DNA from 4 places in the Paenibacillus terreus genome. Region 1 is predicted to be linked to each of the others. Evidence: riboswitches for the same ligand, from Rfam matches in the RefSeq annotation. Region 1 holds a riboswitch; each other region holds the start of a gene.

The links. Region 1 has a riboswitch for cobalamin ahead of ACE5KN_RS10420 (FecCD family ABC transporter permease). Riboswitches for the same ligand answer to the same signal wherever they lie in the genome.
Region 2: another riboswitch for cobalamin. It lies ahead of ACE5KN_RS08035 (energy-coupling factor ABC transporter permease); the one in region 1 lies ahead of ACE5KN_RS10420 (FecCD family ABC transporter permease).
Region 3: another riboswitch for cobalamin. It lies ahead of ACE5KN_RS21880 ((2Fe-2S) ferredoxin domain-containing protein); the one in region 1 lies ahead of ACE5KN_RS10420 (FecCD family ABC transporter permease).
Region 4: another riboswitch for cobalamin. It lies ahead of ACE5KN_RS21895 (S-layer homology domain-containing protein); the one in region 1 lies ahead of ACE5KN_RS10420 (FecCD family ABC transporter permease).

The regions. Positions count from the first base shown of each region.
Region 1 is NZ_JBHIRX010000004.1:272,054-276,679, forward strand. It holds gene ACE5KN_RS10415 (ABC transporter ATP-binding protein) at 1-216, opposite strand, end outside; gene ACE5KN_RS10420 (FecCD family ABC transporter permease) at 213-1,298, opposite strand; cobalamin riboswitch at 1,517-1,719, opposite strand; gene ACE5KN_RS10425 (RraA family protein) at 1,930-2,562, opposite strand; gene ACE5KN_RS10430 (LLM class flavin-dependent oxidoreductase) at 2,582-3,904, opposite strand; gene ACE5KN_RS10435 (LLM class flavin-dependent oxidoreductase) at 3,901-4,626, opposite strand, start outside.
Region 2 is NZ_JBHIRX010000003.1:242,352-246,977, forward strand. It holds gene cobJ (precorrin-3B C(17)-methyltransferase) at 1-43, opposite strand, end outside; gene ACE5KN_RS08020 (energy-coupling factor ABC transporter ATP-binding protein) at 40-894, opposite strand; gene cbiQ (cobalt ECF transporter T component CbiQ) at 919-1,701, opposite strand; gene ACE5KN_RS08030 (energy-coupling factor ABC transporter substrate-binding protein) at 1,685-1,981, opposite strand; gene ACE5KN_RS08035 (energy-coupling factor ABC transporter permease) at 1,978-2,748, opposite strand; cobalamin riboswitch at 3,020-3,209, opposite strand; gene ACE5KN_RS08040 (LOG family protein) at 3,575-4,129, opposite strand; gene ACE5KN_RS08045 (uroporphyrinogen-III synthase) at 4,353-4,626, opposite strand, start outside.
Region 3 is NZ_JBHIRX010000014.1:59,880-64,505, forward strand. It holds gene ACE5KN_RS21865 (LutB/LldF family L-lactate oxidation iron-sulfur protein) at 1-582, shown strand, start outside; gene ACE5KN_RS21870 (LutC/YkgG family protein) at 575-1,306, shown strand; gene ACE5KN_RS21875 (acyltransferase) at 1,457-2,638, opposite strand; cobalamin riboswitch at 2,859-3,046, shown strand; gene ACE5KN_RS21880 ((2Fe-2S) ferredoxin domain-containing protein) at 3,226-3,585, shown strand; gene ACE5KN_RS21885 (MFS transporter) at 3,839-4,626, shown strand, end outside.
Region 4 is NZ_JBHIRX010000014.1:64,652-69,277, reverse strand. It holds gene ACE5KN_RS21895 (S-layer homology domain-containing protein) at 1-2,600, opposite strand, end outside; cobalamin riboswitch at 2,770-2,965, opposite strand; gene ACE5KN_RS21890 (MeeY/MeeF family manganese export membrane protein) at 3,362-4,138, opposite strand; gene ACE5KN_RS21885 (MFS transporter) at 4,322-4,626, opposite strand, start outside.

The DNA of each region.
Region 1 (4,626 bases):
TCGATGCGATATGGAATGCAAATTCTGTCCGTCAATCGAAATCCGGCCGGAATCAGGCTGCAGGACACGGTAAATATTTTTCAGAAGTGTGGATTTCCCGCTGCCGTTTGGCCCGATCAGCCCGACAAGCTCGCCCTTCCGCACATGCAGCAGAACGGAATCAATCAGCTGTTTATCCTGCACGCTGTAGGAGAGCCCTTCAACTGACACATTCATTTACCGTTCCCCCCACCAAATGAGTATGTACTTCTCCGCAGCAGCCAGATGAAGAACGGCCCCCCGCATAAGGCTGTAACGATGCCAATCGGCAGCTCTTCCGGTGCCAGCACGAGCCGTGCGGCCACATCAGCCCAGATCATGAATATCGCGCCAAGCAGCATGCTTAGCGGCAGTACCCGGCGGTGATCTGAACCGGTCATCATCCTCGCGATGTGTGGAATCATCAACCCGACGAAGCCGATAGAACCGCTTACAGAGACAATCGTGCCTGTTATCAGGGCTGCAATAACGACGAGTAAAATACGAAAAGCGGCAATGTTGACTCCCAACGTCACTGCCGCCTCCTCCCCCATAAGCAGGGAATTCAGCGAACGATGCAGGGACAATAGCACTGCAGCTCCCACAGCCACGATAAGGGCCGGGACGGTCAGATGCTCCCATTTCGCGCCAGTCAGACTGCCCATCATCCAATACATAGCGGAGCGGATGCCATCCGCATGGGGAGCCAATGTGACGATAAAATTGGTGGCGGCTGACAGCATCATGGAAGTGACAATACCGGACAGCAGCAATCTCGTTGTTGAAATCTCTCCACCGACCTTGGCCAGTATGAACACGAGCACCATAGCAAGCAGCGAGCCTGCAAATGCGGAAAGAGGCAGCGCGTATATCCCGAGAAAGCGGAAGGCTCCGAAAATAATCACAAGCACCGCCGCTGTGGACGCCCCCGAAGAAACACCGAGGATGTAGGGATCAGCCAGCGAGTTCCGTGTCAGAGCTTGAATGGCAGCTCCTGCAACAGCGAGTCCCGCGCCAATGACAGCTCCCAGCAGGACTCTGGGAAACCGGATATTCCACACAATATGCTCCTGCGCTTTCGTCCACGATCCGTCTAGCCGGCCATCCAGGAGAGGAAGATGGGAAAAGGCGATGTTCCACACCTGTAGAGGATGAATCCGTACGGGTCCCAGCATGACAGCAATGGTAATGGAAGCGGTCAGAACAACCATCCATGCGAATAAATGAACCGCAAACCATGCAGGTTTAGCCCGGAGCCCTCCATTCTGTTTTTTGATCATTTAACTCCTTTCCTCTCTTTGCCGCGCAAGGAGATTGTAATAATGCACAGCAAAAAAGCACCCTCAAGTTTATGAGAGTGCCTGTACTGGATCAAAGTAAAGCGCAGAGCAGCTTCCAGCCTGTTTCATCACCTTGCCAGGAAATGAAAGCAGCAGTAAGAAAAGCCCGACGACATCATCGTGAACCGTGCCGGCCACCCCCTATCCGCGTAGGTTTGTGACAATCCAAGAAGCAGGCAGGTCTCCTGACTTGCGCATCTTCGCCGTCTGCGGTCTTCCCATCGAACAACGACAGTGACCATGAACTTGCAGAACGGCTCCTCGCTTACAGTGGCGGGACCGTGCCGGATTTGCACCGGCTTCCCTTTTAAGACGAGGCTGTGCTTTCACACACCTCGCCACCTGCTCTTTTAAAATATTTAAAAATGTGAGTTTAAAACAATATAATGGTAGCATGTATAGAAACTGTTGTCCATTGAAGTGCGGCACTTTCTTTGCCTCAAATCAATTGACTTCTGTAATGAGAGCGGCTTCTGCAATCATGGGCAAAACAAGAAGCCTTCCTTCGGAATGGCTGCTCGCGCCTCATTTCCAAGAAAGGCTTTCTTGTATTCTGTATAGGATATATGGATTAACCGGGATTCGGAATGGTTCCAAGCACTTTGTCCAAATAAAGTCTGGCTGAAGCTTGGTCTCCACAAATAGCCAAACTTCGTTCTTCATCCTGGTTCAGCTTGTTTCTGGCTGCCTTTGCCACATCCTGAGCCTGCTCTTCGGGAACCGCAACTACACCATCGATATCCCCGATAATCCAGTCCCCTGGCTGGATGCTGACTCCTCCTGCAGAGATCGGGATATTCGTATGTCCACCCCCGTATTTATTACCTGAGGCAATCGTTGCGCCTCTGCTGAAGACTGGGAAATTCAAGCTGCGGATCCCTTCAATATCCCGAATGACGCCGTCAACCACCAATGCCTGGAGCCGGAAGGTCTGAGCGAGTCCCACGACGAAATCTCCCGCGACAGCGCGGCGTGTGTCCCCCTGTGCGGCGATGACAAGAATATCTCCTGGCCGGGCCTCCCGAATCCCCTGCAGAACGGCGAGATTATCCCCGGCAGGAATACTTACCGTAAATGCCCTCCCGGCGATCTTGTGCTGATGATCGATGGGTTTGATGGCATAATCCAGATTCGTCAATCCACCCAGGACATCCGAAATGCAAGTCGTCGGCAATCCTTGAAAAATGTTATCGATATCGGACATTTTCTTCTCTCCTAATATTTTATGAGGTGGGCACGGTTGAATGACGGTTCGCGGGCACAGGCAAACCGAGATGCTCCCGCAGCGTGCTTCCTTCGTAATCGGTCCGGAACAGTCCACGGTTCTGCAGTTCAGGGATGACCCCCTCAACAAAGTCATCGAATCCGCCCGGCACATAAGGGGGCATAATATTGAAACCGTCAGCCGCATAACCTTCGAACCACTTCTGAATATGGTCAGCCAATTGAATTGGTGTACCGACCACGATCCGATGCCCGCGCGCTCCCGCTACCTCGCGGAACAACTGACGCAAGGTCAGCCCTTTGTCCCTGGCAAGCTTCATCAGCAGCTGAGGCCTGCTCTTGCGGCCGCTCGATTCCGGGATATCCGGAACAGGATCATCCAGGGAGTAGCCGCGCAGATCATATTCAAAGCGTTCCTCCAAAGTATCATAGGCCCGGGAATCATCAATAAAGCTTTGCAATTGCTCGTATTTCTCCCTGGCCTCCTTCTCCGTTGCTCCGATGACAGGGAACAACCCGGGAAGAATATGAACATGCTCCGGCGGCCGGCCATATTTCGGGAGCAATCCTTTCAAGCCGCTATAGAAATTCTGGGCATCCTCATAGCTCTGCTGCGCAGTAAATACCACCTCTCCAATCTGTGCGGCCAGCTCCTGACCGGGGCCGGATGAACCCGCCTGAATGATGACAGGATGACCTTGCGGACTCTGACTTACATTGAGCGGACCTTTGACGGAGAAATACTTGCCCTTATGATTCAGTTCATGTACTTTGCGCTTGTCGATGTATTCTCCTGTCTCCTTGTTTACAATGTAAGGTTCCTGTTCCCAGCTGTCCCATAGTCCTTTCACAACTTCAACGAATTCAGCCGCACGCTCATACCGCAAACTGTGGTCCAAATGGTCTTGTGCCGAGAAGTTAAGGGCCGCTTCATGCGTTGACGTAGTCACCACATTCCATGCCGCCCGGCCATCGCTCAGCTTATCGACGGAAGCAATAAGGCGCGCCAGATTAAAGGGATCATAATAAGTGGTTGAAGCCGTAACCGCCAAACCGATCCGGCGGGTTACCGTGGACAGCGCCGCCAGCAGTGTGATTGGCTCAAACCGTGCTACAACGGAAGGCGGGCTTCCGGCGGAAGTTGTGAGTCCATCCGCCAAGAAGATCATATCCAGCTTCGCCTGCTCCGCTTTTTGCGCGAGCTGTGTGATCAAATCAAAGTTTTCGCTACCGGAGTGTGCCTCAGGATGCCGCCATCCAGCCACATGATGGCCTGCGCCTTGTATGAACAGTCCCAGCTTCAGCTTCCTGCCCCTGCTCATGCCAGCTGCACCCCTTTCCGTTGTTGGCTTTGAGCCGAGAATTGATTGTTGGGACGGGCAAGCCCCAGATTTTCCCGCAGTGTAGTACCGCGATATTCCGTGTGGAACAATCCTCTCCGCTGAAGCTCAGGAACTACCAGTCTGGCAAAATCCTCGAGGCCTGAAGGCAGCGCCTGTGGACGGATGACAAAGCCGTCACATGCTCCGCCGGTGAACCAGCTCTCCAGCTCGTCTGCAACTTTCTCGGCCGTCCCGGCAAAGGTGCGATGCCCGTTGCCTCCAGACACCCGTTCAATCAATTGGCGGATCGTAAGCTTTTCGGATTCAATCATATTCTTCATCAGCTCAAACCGGCTTCGATTTTCATTAATGGTTGCAGGGTCTGGAAGCTCCGGGACAGGTCCGTCAAGCGGATAAGAGAACAGATCCACCTTCAGCCGCTTGGAGAGCCGGTGCAGTCCCAATTCGGGAATGATGGATTCACGAAGCTCGGCTTCTTTCTCTTTGGCTTCCGATTCGGTTGCGCCCACGATGACACTGAAACCCGGGACGATTTTAACCTCATTCGGATTGCGTCCGTATTTCTCCACCCGTGATTTCACGTCTGCATAAAACGCCTGCGCATCTGCAAGTGTCTGCTGAGCTGTATAGATCAATTCCCCGATACGCGCCGCCAGCTCCTTGCCGTCCTCCGAAGAACCCGCCTGGGCCAACACCGGATA
Region 2 (4,626 bases), on a different contig from region 1:
CCGGTCCGAAGCCGATCACCAGCAGCTTGCCAAGCTTATTCATATGACTCCTCCTCCATTCACGAGATGACTCGCCAGATATGTCTTGAACTGTTCCTTATTGCGCGGAACGGCCCGGCCTTCCCGCAGACCGGCAGGCAGGCTCTCCCACAGATCGACAATCAGGGGAATTTCCAGCCCAAGCTGTTCCATAAGCTCCTTGTTGACAAAAACCTGATCCGGCGGACCCTCCATCCGGCAGGTTCCCCGGTCTAGCACCACAATCCAGTCCGCCCAGCTATAAGCCGTGTTCATATCATGGGTGGCCATGACGACCGTCACCCCCGCACGATGGATCTCGCCGATGCTATGCAGCAGGAGCTTCTCCGAAGCAGGGTCCAGATAGGAAGCAGGCTCATCAAGCAGAATGACCTCAGGCCGGGTGGCGAACACGCCTGCAAGCGCCGTTCGCTTCTTCTGTCCCAGGCTCAGGTGATGGATGGGCCGGTCGGCCAGCTCCTGCAAGCCGAGCCGTTCTAGCGCAGACTCCGTACACTGCCGGATCGTCTCTTCATCCATGCCGGCGCTGCGTAGGCCAAAGGCCACATCCTCGCGAGGCGTGTTCAGAATGAGCTGCTGCTCCGGGTCCTGCAGCACCAGTCCGACAGCGCGGCGCAGCTCCTGCAGTCCCTTTCGTCCGTAATCCAGAGCTTTGCCGCCGCACAGCACCCTTCCGCCCTGCGGCTTGAGTATGCCGACCGCGTGCAGGAACAGCGTGGATTTCCCTGCCCCGTTATGCCCGAGCACCGCCGTTTTCATCCCACGCGGAATCCGCAGCGTCATGCCGGCCAGTGCAGCACCTTTGGCATCCGGATAGGTGTATGTTACATCCTTCCATTCCAGTACCAGCTCCACCGTGTCCACCTTCCTGTCATTAATTCAGTTCAACAGGCGAAAGTACAGCTCGGCACCGGCCAGAAGCGCCGCGCCGATCCATCCTTCCGCTCTGTAGCGGGCCGGCATCGGCAGCGAGGCATCCGGCCCCATACGGATCGTTCCTTCATAACCTCGCACAGTGTATCCGACAGCAGCTCCGCGGTACCTCTCCATCGTCTTGGCAAACAATCTGCATGTCAGGGAGGCGGTATCCGAAACAGCGGCCCGGAACCCCCTGCCCCCGCCGCGCAGCCTGCGCGCCAGCATCATGCCGGAGGCCGTATCCCCCAGCAGGAACAGAAATCTGTACATAATCATCATCAATTCAACAACTACGGCTGGAAGCCGCAGCTTTTCCATCACCTTCAGCAGTCCCGCAAAGGGAGTGGTAAGAATCAGAAACATAAAACAGGACAGGCAGGCTCCTACCCGCAGCAGAAGCTGCTCTGCCCGCACTGCCGCTTCGGGCGTGATCAGAAGCACATGGTTTCCCCAACCTGCCAGCACCGTTCCCTGTGCCGGTACCGGCGCAATCTCAATCAGCAGCGCCGGCAAACTCAGCATATAGAAGAGGAGCGAGGCTGCCGTTAAGGACGCATAAGGCTTCCACGGAATCCCGCCGTACCTTACCGTCCATAAGACGAGCCAAATCCATACAGCCAGCTGGACAGGGGGATGGCCGATATAGGCCATCCCAAACATCACCCCGGCAAAACAACTCTTCCACAACGGCGAGCAGCCGCTGAACGCTCCGCTGTAAGACAGGGAATCAATCCTTCTGAGCATCCGTCCGGCGGGCATCCTTTCTTCCCTTGAACAGGCCGATGATATAGCCGATCAACCCCGCACCCAGCGCAGCCTGCAGGGCAAACAGCATGCTTTCCGTTTCCGGCGGCGGCTCCATCAGCGGCTGAAACCACGGGGTGTAGTGGGGGTTGATCTGGGTAATCGCCTCCTCGGCGGCGCCGTCCGCGCCGCCGAAATCGCCATTCACCAGCAGCAGCGGGAGGGCAGCGAGCAGAATGACGACCAGGAGGACAAGGCCGGTTATCGTTTTTGTCTTCATGACGGCTCGGCCTCCTTCATGCCGCGCCGGAGCACGGACAGTTCATTCGGGCTGTATGCTTTAAGCCATTTCCACAGCAAAACCGTCAGCAATCCCTCGCTGACCGCGAGCGGAACCTGTGTCACGGCAAATATGCCGCCGAATTTCAAGAAAGATGCCCAAATCCCGCCATGTACGGAAGGAAAGGCAAGGGAAAGCTGTACGGAGGTCACCAGATAAGTCGTCATATCGGCTATAGCCGCAGCGGTGAAAACAGCCACCCACTCCTTGCGGGCTGTTTTCATAAGCAGCCTGTATGCTGCATAACCGGCAAACGGGCCGGCCACGGCCATGGAGAATGCATTCGCTCCGAGCGTCGTAATTCCGCCATGCGCCAGAAGCACTGCCTGGAACAGCAGCACAATGGAGCCAATCACGCTCATCGGCAGGGGGCCCAGCATCACTGCGCCCAGTCCCGTTCCGGTCGGATGGGAGCTGCTGCCCGTCACGGAAGGCAGCTTCAGGGCAGACAGCACAAATGTAAACGCCCCCGCCAACCCAAGCATCAGCTTCAGCTCAGGAGCCTCTCTCGTCAGCCGGGTTACACTGCAAACACCGAGCGCAAAAAAGGGAAGGAATAAAATCCACCAGAAAAGTGCCCAACCGATCGGTAAAAAGCCCTCCATGATATGCATCGCATAGGCCTCCTGCGGACTCGCCGCCAGAAAATACAGCGTGAATGCGGCGGTCAGCAGCGCCAGCCCGATGCCTTTACTCCGTTTTAACAACAACTCCACCCCTTTCGTGTTTACAAGCTCAAAAAAGCCCCATCCGCTAAGGATGGGGCTGTATGTACGTAATTCAGTCAAAGTTAGCCAGGCAGCCCTAAATAAAGCTACATTGCGCATAGCTTGCCCGTATCCCGGTCAACAGGGAGATGTAAGGGTTTGTGTTTAACACCCTTCTCTTCATCCCCGGGTGAAAAGCATTCCGGAATATCGGGAGCCCGCGCAGGCTCGTCCACTGATTTTCGTACACCACTCCTTTCCGCGAAGGATTACGGTGCATACAGGCAAGGTAGGTCTCCTGGCTTCGGATCATCAGCCTTCTTCGTCTTCCCCGGGTCTGGTTCGAGTGACATGTTGAAGAAGAGCCTCCCCAATACAGTGGCGGGACCGCTCGGGATTTGCACCCGATTCCCTGTTACCCTTTGCCCCTCGGCAAAGGCACCCTGCCTGGTCGCTTATTCCATTGTGAATCCATCATAACCCTGCCTTTGCGGAAAGCGCAAGCATGAAAAACGGAGCTGCGGCTCATCGTTTCGATTGCATCAGACCGTTTCCGCGTCCCCGGACTATTAAAGTGCGTGTTCAAAAAGTCAGGTTTTCAGCACCGAAGCCTGTGCTTTCGAAGTGCGTTTTTTCAAAACGCTTAAGTTGGATGAAGCTAGGGACTGAGGAGCGGAGCGTACTTAGGGTACGTGAGCACCTGAAATGTTTCCGCAGGAAACATGCTTCGCAAGCATCTGCTTAGGCCCGGCTGAATTCAAGATTCGATGTCGAGCCCGCTTCCTGATTTCCTTCGTGATCAAAAGATGACTTTTTGAACTACCTCTTAAAGGGACAGCCCGTCAGAGGAACACATTCTCTTGACCAGTTCCTCGGCATCCTCCTCAAGCAAGATCAGATCCAGATGCGTCCGGCCCGCAAATCCCTCCTGCACACTGTGCCGGATTAATTCCATCAGCGGGTTGTAGTAGCCGTTTACATTTAAAAGCCCGACAGGCTTGCTGTGCAGGCCGATCTGAGCCCAACACAGCACCTCGAACAATTCCTCAAAGGTGCCGATCCCTCCCGGAAGCGCAATGAAGCCGTCAGCCAACCGATGCATCGTCGCCTTGCGCTCATGCATGTCCCTGACTTCAATAAACTCCGTCAGCCCCTCATGCACGATTTCCCGCCGGAACAATGCCGTAGGCATGATGCCCGTTACCTGTCCCCTGCTGGCAAGCGCAGCATTGGCGGCTGTGCCCATCAGTCCGAAGCTGGACCCTCCATAGATCAGACGCAGTCCACGGCGGGCGATATGCTCTCCGAGCCGGGCCGCCTGCTCCCTGTATTCCGGAGCCTTCCCGTCGTTGGAGCCTGCAAACACACAAATCGACTTCACCATTCAGCACCTCTTTCTGTATATTCAGGGCAATTTGTTGTCTGAAATCAACCTGTCTCGTTGTATCATACTAAGAACTTGCGGTTATTGAAAAGAAGAATGACGCAGGATCTTAAAGAGGTTGAAGCAGCCGCTTAAATGGAAGAGACCCTGGCAAGCAAGACAAAAAAAGGCAAGCCGGGTTTTTGATGTATCCGGGTTGCCTTTTCGGGAGGTCCTCCAGTTATTGTTCTTTGTCTGCCGCCGCAGTCCTGTCCAGTCCGTATCCGTTCGCCATTCCCCCGGATTCGAAGTATCGCCCCAGCTCCACCATCATGCTGCCCATACGCTCTTCGGCCGGCACGACAATGCGTTCTATCCCTTCCTCCAGCATCGCCTGCGCCGTCACTTTTCCGACGGAAACGGCAATAATGTCACTCTGGAATGCAGCCAGCACGTCTTCCATGACGCCGCAGCTGCGTGCATATTCGGCCAGAAAACGGATTTGCGGACCGCTG
Region 3 (4,626 bases), on a different contig from region 1:
CTGCTGAACTGCATCCGCTGCGGTGCCTGCCTCAATGCCTGTCCGGTATACCGTCATATCGGCGGCCATGCCTATGGCGGAACCTACAGCGGGCCGATCGGTGCGGTGCTGACCCCCGCGCTGAACGGCAACGTGGCTGAATGGAACGACATTGCCAGCGCATCCAGCCTGTGCGGCGCGTGTTACGAAGCCTGCCCCGTGAAAATTCCCCTGCACGATATGCTTGTCTATCTGCGGCGGCGTAAGGTCGAAAGCGGACATGGCAGCAGGCTGGAAGGGATCGGCATGAAGGGCTTTGCGGCCGTGGCCGCCAACTCGAAGCGGTTCAGCGCGGCGGTGCGGTTGGGCCAGCTTGGCCAAAAACCCTTCGTCCGGGACGGTGGGGTTCCCCTGAAGCTGGGTCCGTTGAAAGGGTGGAACAATTACAGGGTTGCACCGTCTCTTGCGAAGCAGACCTTCCGTCAGCGCTGGAAGGAATTGGACCGTGAAGTGCGAAGCACGCTGCCCCAGCCGGACCCGGTGCTGCAAAGTCGGATGGAGGCTGTTTTGCGGCAGCGGAAAAGGGGGGAGCGGCATGAGTAGCCCGCATCAGGAATGGCTGGAGCAAATGGAATCCCAGTCACGCGCGAAGCAGCAGCAGTTTATGAACGGCATTGCTGCCAGACTGAAGCGGCCGCGTGTAACGGAACCCCCTCCGCATCCGCTGCGGGGCGCGCCGGGGTTCTGGCAGGCGTTCGAGTGGAGCGAGCAGGAGCGGATCGACCGCTTTGCCGCCAATTTCAGCAGCGTGGGCGGACATGTAGCCAGACTGGGGACAATGCAGGAAGCAGCTTCCTTCATCGTCGACAAGGCAGTCGAAATGGGAGCAAGAGCCATTCTCAGACAGGACCAGCCGGAGCTGGCGGCGCTTGAGCTGGAATCCGCCATTCCCGGCGCGGACATCTCTGTCTGGAACTCGGATTCCGAGAATTCCTGGAAAGCCAAAGCGGCTGATGCGGACTTCGGTGTCGTTATGGCGGATTATGCTGCTGCTTATACCGGTTCGGTGGCGGTGCTTTCTGCACCGCATAAAGGTCGCTCCGTAAGCCTTCTTCCCACCGTGCTCATCATTCTGGTTCCGGTGGAACGACTGAAGACCCGGCTGGGTGAAATTCTGACGGAATTTGATCAGGCTGGGCGTGATCAGCTTCCGGCAGGCATTCACTTTATCTCGGGCCCGAGCCGGTCCTCGGATATCGAGAATGACCTGACGATCGGCGTTCACGGGCCGGGAATTGTCTATGCTTTGATCATCGGGGGCTCGTGATCAATAGCCGTAAAAACGCCTATCGACGTACATTCTCAGAAGACAGACCGCGTTTAGCGGAAATTTTTCTTGCGATTTTAGGAGGCCTACTCCAGGAAATTCAAGCCTTAAGCGGAACGGCGTCCCGCTTAAGGCTTCTTGCGGTTTCGATTATTTCCCAGGAAAAGCAGCAGAACTTCTTGCTTCCTGTCTAAGCTCAGACCGCTTTGGCTTGGGGAGGGGACCAAAGAACACAGAGGCATAAGGAAGATAGCGTCCGGCCATGGATACTACGAACCAGGCAAGAGTCAACGCCAGCGCAAAACCGCCTGCATACCAGAGATGAAGCAGCCAGGCCGTGCCGGTTTGCGGCGAGAAAAGGCGGTACAGCAGCAGCACGATCGGGTGCAGCAAATACACGCCGAATGAAACCGAGCCCAACTGCGCCAGCCCGCGACCAAGGGCGGATCGGCCCTGATGGTACACCACGGAGGCGATTTGCAGCAGTACAAGTACGCTTAGCGAGGCGTAAATGTTGTACAGCAGCTCGTAAAGGAGTGAATTGTACAAAAGGCCATTCATACGCGTTTCATACCAGATGTACACATGCGACAGCCCTGCGGCCAGCCACAGGAGCCACAGCAGGCTCCAAACGGCGATTCGTGTTCCTGAGGCATGTTCCTTGCGCACAATGAGCCATTGTTTGATTTTCGGATAGTAGATGCCTAGCGCAGCGCCGAGCATGTAATATGCCATGTAAGAGAGCACCCAGCTGCCGCGGTTTTCCACCTGAAAGTAATACTTGTTGGCGATCACAAAAGCCCACTGCAGCGCAAAGCCTAGCACAACCGCCCAACTGTGCAATCCGCGAAACCTTTTGAACAGCCACAGGAACAACGGGAACAGCAGATAGAACTGCGCATTTATAAATACAAAGTACAAATGGGTGTAGGCTTTGCCGGTAACAAGCTTGGTGAAGAAGGAACGGGTCAGTTCTCCCGCATCCATACCGGGGGCTCCGGCGGATGTCTGCTGCAGGCAGAAATAAATCAGTGAAAAAACGAAATACGGCACCAGGATATACAGCAGTCTTTGCTTATAAAAATGCTTGATTAAGCTGCTGCCGAGCGGCCGGTCCAAATAGTTGTAAAAAAGCACAAATGCGCTCAGCGCAATAAACGTGGATGTTCCGAATTTCAGGAAGATGTTCAGAAAGTTATAGAAGAAATAATAGTGAGATTCCGTCATTTGCAGTGTGGCAGACGACGTGGAATGGACTGCTATAACCCCTATAATCGCAAATGCCCTGACAACCTGAAGCTCAGGGACTTTTTCCTTCTTGGCAGTGCCCATATACGAATCATGTCCTTTCGGTTTCTAAGTGCCGTTTCATTAAAACGCATTTTTCTGAAACAAAAGAAAGAGTTTACTGAAAATATGCTGAAAGGCCCATTATTGGATTAGATCTGAACTCGGAAATGTTATGTATTCCTGTTCCTGATATATGACAATGGAAAAATGAGATTATGTGACATGAATTTTAAAGGCTCGTCATTCTGTCCTGAGTCCGTTATAATGGAAGAATCTCGCAGGTGCCCTGGCCAAGGCCGGGGTTAAAAGGGAATAGGGTGAAAATCCCTAGCGGTCGCGCCGCTGTAACCGGGGAGCCTCCTTCCATACATGTCACTCAGCATGCTGGGGAAGACGGAAGGCAGGTACCGATCCGGGAGCCAGAAGACCTGCCTGCAGGTTCGCATCAGCCCTTCGCGGTTAAGGAACGGTGTACATAATATGGAGATCGGGACCCGTGTGTGGTCTGCGGTCTGTTCTCTTATGTACTCTTGCCCTCAGCCCTTTGCGGACTGAGGGCTTTTTTGGGTCAACATGAAGCCGGACGGGGAGGCTTATGCGAGATCACAAGTGCATGGGAGAGGATAAGAATGGAGCAAGTTGCAACGAAAAGAAGAGTTCTCGGCCAGGTTATGATCTGTAACGGCTGCTGCTGCGGTCATACAGAGAAGGGCAAACCGGGCATCCCGCTAGACAAGCTGAAGAGCAGATGGAAGGAAGAGAAGCTGCTCAAGAGTATCCAGCTGACAGTCACCGGCTGTCTTGGTCCTTGCGATATTGCCAACGTCGTATCGATTCAGACGCCGGACGGTCCGGTATGGTTCGGCGGCATCAAAGAGGAAGACCTTTATGATGAATTGCTGGAATGGGCGATCGCCTCGCGGGATGAGGACAAGCTGCTGGAGCTGCCGGCCAGTCTGCTTCCCTATCGATTCGAGCGTTTTCAGTAGAAAAAACAAAATAACTGATGTAACAAGTCCCACCATTTTTTGGTGGGTTTGTTGTTTATTCAAAATAAAGATTGGATTAACAGAAAATTTTTATTTATTATCCAACATAAGGAGCGACTGTTGAAAGCTATGATATTGTCGTTTCCTTAAAACTATATAAATACTCCATAATATTATATTTAATAAAGAAATTTGTTCATATAAAATTTCCTTATGTTCATACATAACCAAACGGATAAGGAGAAAGCAAAAAGTGAAGAAACGTATAGGGAAATTCAACAAAGTTTATGCCATGCAGCTTGCAACAATCTTTATAGGGTTTATCATATTCGGATTTTCAGAAAACATAAAGGGACCCGCTATTCCACGGATCCAGTATGACTTTCTGCTAAACGAATCACAATTGGGCACTTTATTGTCCCTTAATGCGCTTGGCTATTTAATCGCATGCTCTTTTACTGCTTATCTGACAAGAATATGGGGAATCAAGCGGGTAACCGTTATATCTTTTGCAGTGATGGCGGTCTCGGGTATTTTCATTTTCTTTTCTCCGTATTATGTTACGTTTTCTGCGTCATATTTCCTGATGTACATTGGAAACGGGATGCTGGAGATTGGATTGGCTATTTTAGGCGCCCGCATATTTGTGAGAAATACCGGCACAATGATGAACTTAGCCCACGGTTTTTATGGCCTTAGCTCGACGGTCGCACCGCTTATTGCGACGGGTCTGATGCAGGTTAAGATTAACGGTTCTGTGCTTGACTGGCGCGGTATGTATCTTGTCATGCTTTTATTATCGATCATACCGATTATATTTGCACTTTTTAGCACTTTCCCAGGGGATGAGATTAAACATGAAGATCGCGTTCCTCTGAAAACATTGATGCAAGACCCGGTTATATGGCTGATGGTGGTTATTTTATCATTTGGCGTTGTTTCCGAATTGGCTGTAGGTGGCTGGCTCGTTAACTTTCTTGAAAAAGCGTACGGCTGGGATACAGTTTCAGCTTCGGGAATGTTATCTGCTTTTTTCTTATG
Region 4 (4,626 bases), on a different contig from region 1:
TGCCCCTCACCGTTTACTCTGCTGCTGTCGATGACAGCGTACTTGGTAAAATGAGCAATTTTACCTGTGATAATGCCAGTACGGGCATCCAGTACGGCGGGAACCGGAATCCATTCACCGCTATCTTCATCAAGCCAGGCGAGTATATAATCATTCAGACGATCCGACTGTACCGGAATCTTAAAGGACAGATAGGCTGGAATGCTGAACGACGTTCCGTCCGGCGTAAAGTCATACAATCCCGCTACCAGCTCAGGACGGCTGGAAGTTTGTTCATGAATGCCAATCGATGTCGGACCCGCAAGAGAAGAAACGGGAATAATAAACTGTACCTTGCCAGCGCTGTCCGTCATGGTCGCGCCCGATTGTGAAGATACCATTTGGCTGAGAGACACCCGTGCCGATGCTGCCAGAGCTTCAGTGATTTTCTCCGCTTCGTCCGCTGACATACGGGAAGAAGCATTGATGACCGAAGTCGCCTGGCCCGCCTGACCGATTGGCAGTTTGTTATCCGGAGAGAGACTGATTATATTCAGCGCAGTAACAACCTGAGAAGGGACAGATGCCGGAAAGGTTCCCACTGCCGCCGACGTTCCGCCACCGGAAAGGTTGCTGTCTGTCTTATAATCCGTCGTATATTTCCAATCCACCACATCACCGCTGCTCAAGCGGTAAGCTCCTGCGCCGACATTTGGCTTCTCGCCGTTCACTGTATAATACCAGCCGCTGTTCGGGCCGCGGTCAAACTCGGCCAAACCGTCAATGGCCGTAACATATACCGCTGATCCGCTACCGGAGGCTGTGACTCTGCCTGCCCCCAACCCGCGAATCAGCACGCTGTAAGGAGTATCCCCACTGACCAGTCGGACCTGTGTAGCAGGCAAGATAGTGCCTGTTCCTGTTACCGACAAGGTGATGGTTTGCGTTACAGGCGTCGTGCCGGAACCCCCACCGTTCCCAACAATCAGCATGGACGTGTTGCGTACGACAGTCGGAACATCATTGGTCTTATAACCTGTTACTGTTACGGTGTAGGTTCCTGAGCCAAAGCCCTTAAAGGAAGCTATACCTTGCTCATTGGTTATAACCGTTTGGCTGCCAATCTGGACCTGCACATTGGCTGCGGGGGACACCACTTTTGTAGCGTTATAGTTGGCATCGTACTCCCAGACTGCTTTCTGTACCTGTACCGAGACCGGCTCTCCCGAACCCGGTGATGCAGGTGTTGAGGTGATGGAATCAATGAGTGAAGTTCCATAGCCCCCAAAATAAAAATATACCTGGTCGGAGGGATTCAACTTGAAACTTCCGGCGCCAACATTCGGATTAATCCACTCACCACCTCTTTTAACCGCATAACTCCAATAGCCGGTATTCCCACCCTTAATACCGCCGATGGAATTTATAAATCCCTCGGATGAGGTCTCAAGGGCGATATGATGTTTGACTGTTACATTTTTCAAGGCATCCAGAGCGTAAACTGCCTTTGTAACATCCTCCGCTACAGGGGCTGTCGGTCCTTCAATAAACACCGTTGCCTGGACTGAGCCCGGCACAGGTTCCGGCTCGGGAGCAGGCTCAGAATCCGGTGATGGCGGAGGCGGCACCAAGGCAGGCTTTGTCGGATTTACATAAAGAGTGCCCTCGCCTGCTGTAAACAGGTCATAAGCAATAAGCGCCCGCATCGCCTGCTCGGTGGCATATTCTTTATCCGAACTTGGAATATTTAGCGCATGTTTGAACCCGCCGTCCGAATTCTGGAACGCCAGCAAGCGCTGAATTAGGTCGCCATTGGCATTCGCAAACTGCGCAGCGGTCGGATCCAGCTCGAAGGAGGCTAGTCCCACGATGGCCTGGGAAATACTTTCACTGCTTGCATCATCCAGGTTTGTCGCCAGCCAGGAAACAGCCTGCTCACCAGCCGTCTGTACATCGGCCTGATCCCGATAAGGTCCGAGCGCACTAAGAGCCATTCCGTACAAATCTCCATCCACGTAGGACGGATCCTCCAGATACGTGACGATGGAATCGACCAGCTTATCACGTGTCCACTTCGCATCAGCCGGAACATCGTAGCTTCCCGAATCCAGAGCAATCAGTGCATATATGCTCGCATAGATAGTAGGCATGTCCGAAGCATTATAGAGCTTCGCAACGGCATTACAGTCCGTAAACTTCGTCGCATCCCAGTCGATGGCCGAAGACTCGATAATCTGACGGGCCAATGTCGTTACCGTGGATTGTCCACAAGTCTTTTTCACCTCATTTACCAAAGACATCTGGTAGCTCTGCGGCACGGATCTGCCTGTCCGCCCATAACTTAAAGCAAACCAGTCCGAATCCACGCCTCCGCTGTTCTCTATGTAGTCAAATGCCTTTTGTAACGCCAAGTCCGTTTTTTTATACACTGCTTCTGTCACAGCTGTCCGGACGCTTGTTCCATAGACCGATTGCTGTACTGAAGAAGGTTCTCCCTGTGATATCCCCTCCTCCGCGTGGGCTTGCCGGACAGGCCAGCCCCATGAAAATAGTGTTGATGCGGTAAGAATCAGCGCCAGACTGAGCGCCATGATGGCTTTATAACCGGTTAACCCTTTCATATCAGACCTCTTTCTAAATTGATTTGTTGTTTCTTTACCTCTAAAAATGCAAAAAATCCACTTCACAGAAGTGGACATGGTAAACAGAGCAGCTTCACGCCAAGGCAGGTTCCCGGAACGTGCTGCATGAAAAACGGCTGTCTCCCCTTCTCTCTCCCGAAGAATGCAGAAACAAAATCGTTACAAGGCAGGTCTCCTGGCTCAGCCTTATCGCTTTTCCCCTCCTTCCCATTCCTGAAGAACAGTGGCTTGCGGGGATAGCTCGGCATTTACAGTGGCGGGACCGCGCCGGAATCTACCGGACTTCCCTATTAAGCAGGCAACGTGAATGCACGCATACCTGCACCTCGTACGCTGGATTATTTAGTTTTTCAATCAGTGACGTCTCTATTTCGTTTCTATCATAGCGGCAGGGGTCCCTTTTGTCTACGATATAATGCTGAATAACACTTCGGCATAAGTTTTTGTGTAATTTATGATATAAAAGATGGAAGCTATGGGATGTTCAGTTTGACAGCTGTGTTACCCGTGAGCTGAAAAAGCTGCCGATCATACCGGCAGCCTTATGTTGACTGAACTATGCTTTCTTTCATTTTTATAATCCATTTCGTTTGATGAAGATTAAAAAGGGCAGGAACGAATAACTTCATTCCTGCCCTCATCGCCTGCTTTTGAGTCACAAAAAAATCTCTCCTTAGCAAATGAACCTTAATATATCAAGGGCAATTTATCCTGCCAACTGTTTCATTGTAAGGTTGAACCTAAGGCAGATCAGCCTGTGACTGTTTTTTATTTGATGGCGCGAACCATCCGAGAAGTGCTATCGCAACCAAAACACCATAAAAGACAAGGGTCCAGCCTGTACTATGCGGGAAATGATGAGCCAGTACACCAATATCTTCATGGGCCAGGGTAATCACAGCGAGCTTAACGCCGACCCAAGCCACAATTGCATAAGCCGTGGTCTCCAGTGCCGGCCGTTGAGCGAGCAGCTTCACAAACCATGTGGCTGCGAATTTGATCAGGACGAGCCCGGCGATTCCGCCAAGCAATACAACGATGAATTGTCCGCCGTCCATACCGCCGAAATCCCCAAGCGGTGAATCGGGAAGCCCCAGTGCCAAAGCCACTGCAGCAAGAATGGAATCAATCGCAAAGGCAAGATCCGCAATAGCAATTTTTCCTACGGTTGGCCAAAAGCCTTTTCCTGCAGCATCTTTCTTAACGTCTTCGCGAATATTCTCGTTTTTCTTGCCAAAACGTGCTTTGATGATGTGCTTTAACCCCAGGTATAACAGATAAGCAGCCCCGATCGCCTGTATTTGCCAGACGTTGGCAATAAACGATATCGCAAACAGAGCGGCAAAGCGAAAAACAAAAGCCATAATAATCCCGTAATTGATGGCTTTCTTCTTCTGGTCCTCCGGTAAATGCTTTGCGATCACCGCCAGCACCAAGGCATTATCCGCCGATAGCAAACCCTCCAATGCAATAAGAATCAGTAATGCCCATGCGTACTCCAGCCAAATGGATTCCAACAGCACTTCTCCCCTCTTCATAAAGAGTATGTTCATTACGACAAACTTCCTGTTTGAAACTCAAGTTTCGGTTAAATCAGAGATTTTTATCCGGCTAAAAGTTGCACCGTCATTCCCTTCCCTATTTACGCTGTCAAGTTATGGCTCGTTTCATTCATTAAATATAAAAAATCAATAATAACTCTATATCATTTCTTTCCGCTTTAATAAGTAAGCATATAGAATGACGCCCCCGACCGCACAAATGGCTGCACATAAACCTATAAATCCGTAGCCAGCCTGAAGCCCGCGAAGAAGTCCCAACTGAGAATCTGCCCCGAAAAAGCCCTTCGTTATTTCAATAACTCCGCCGATCAAGTAGTTGCCAATTACACTGCCGACTCCCATAAGCGTAACTGTAAAAGTTATTGCGGTATCACTGCCATTAGGGTACCTTTTGGCAATAAAAGCCATAACGGTTGGATAAATCATCGCAATCCCTATACCGG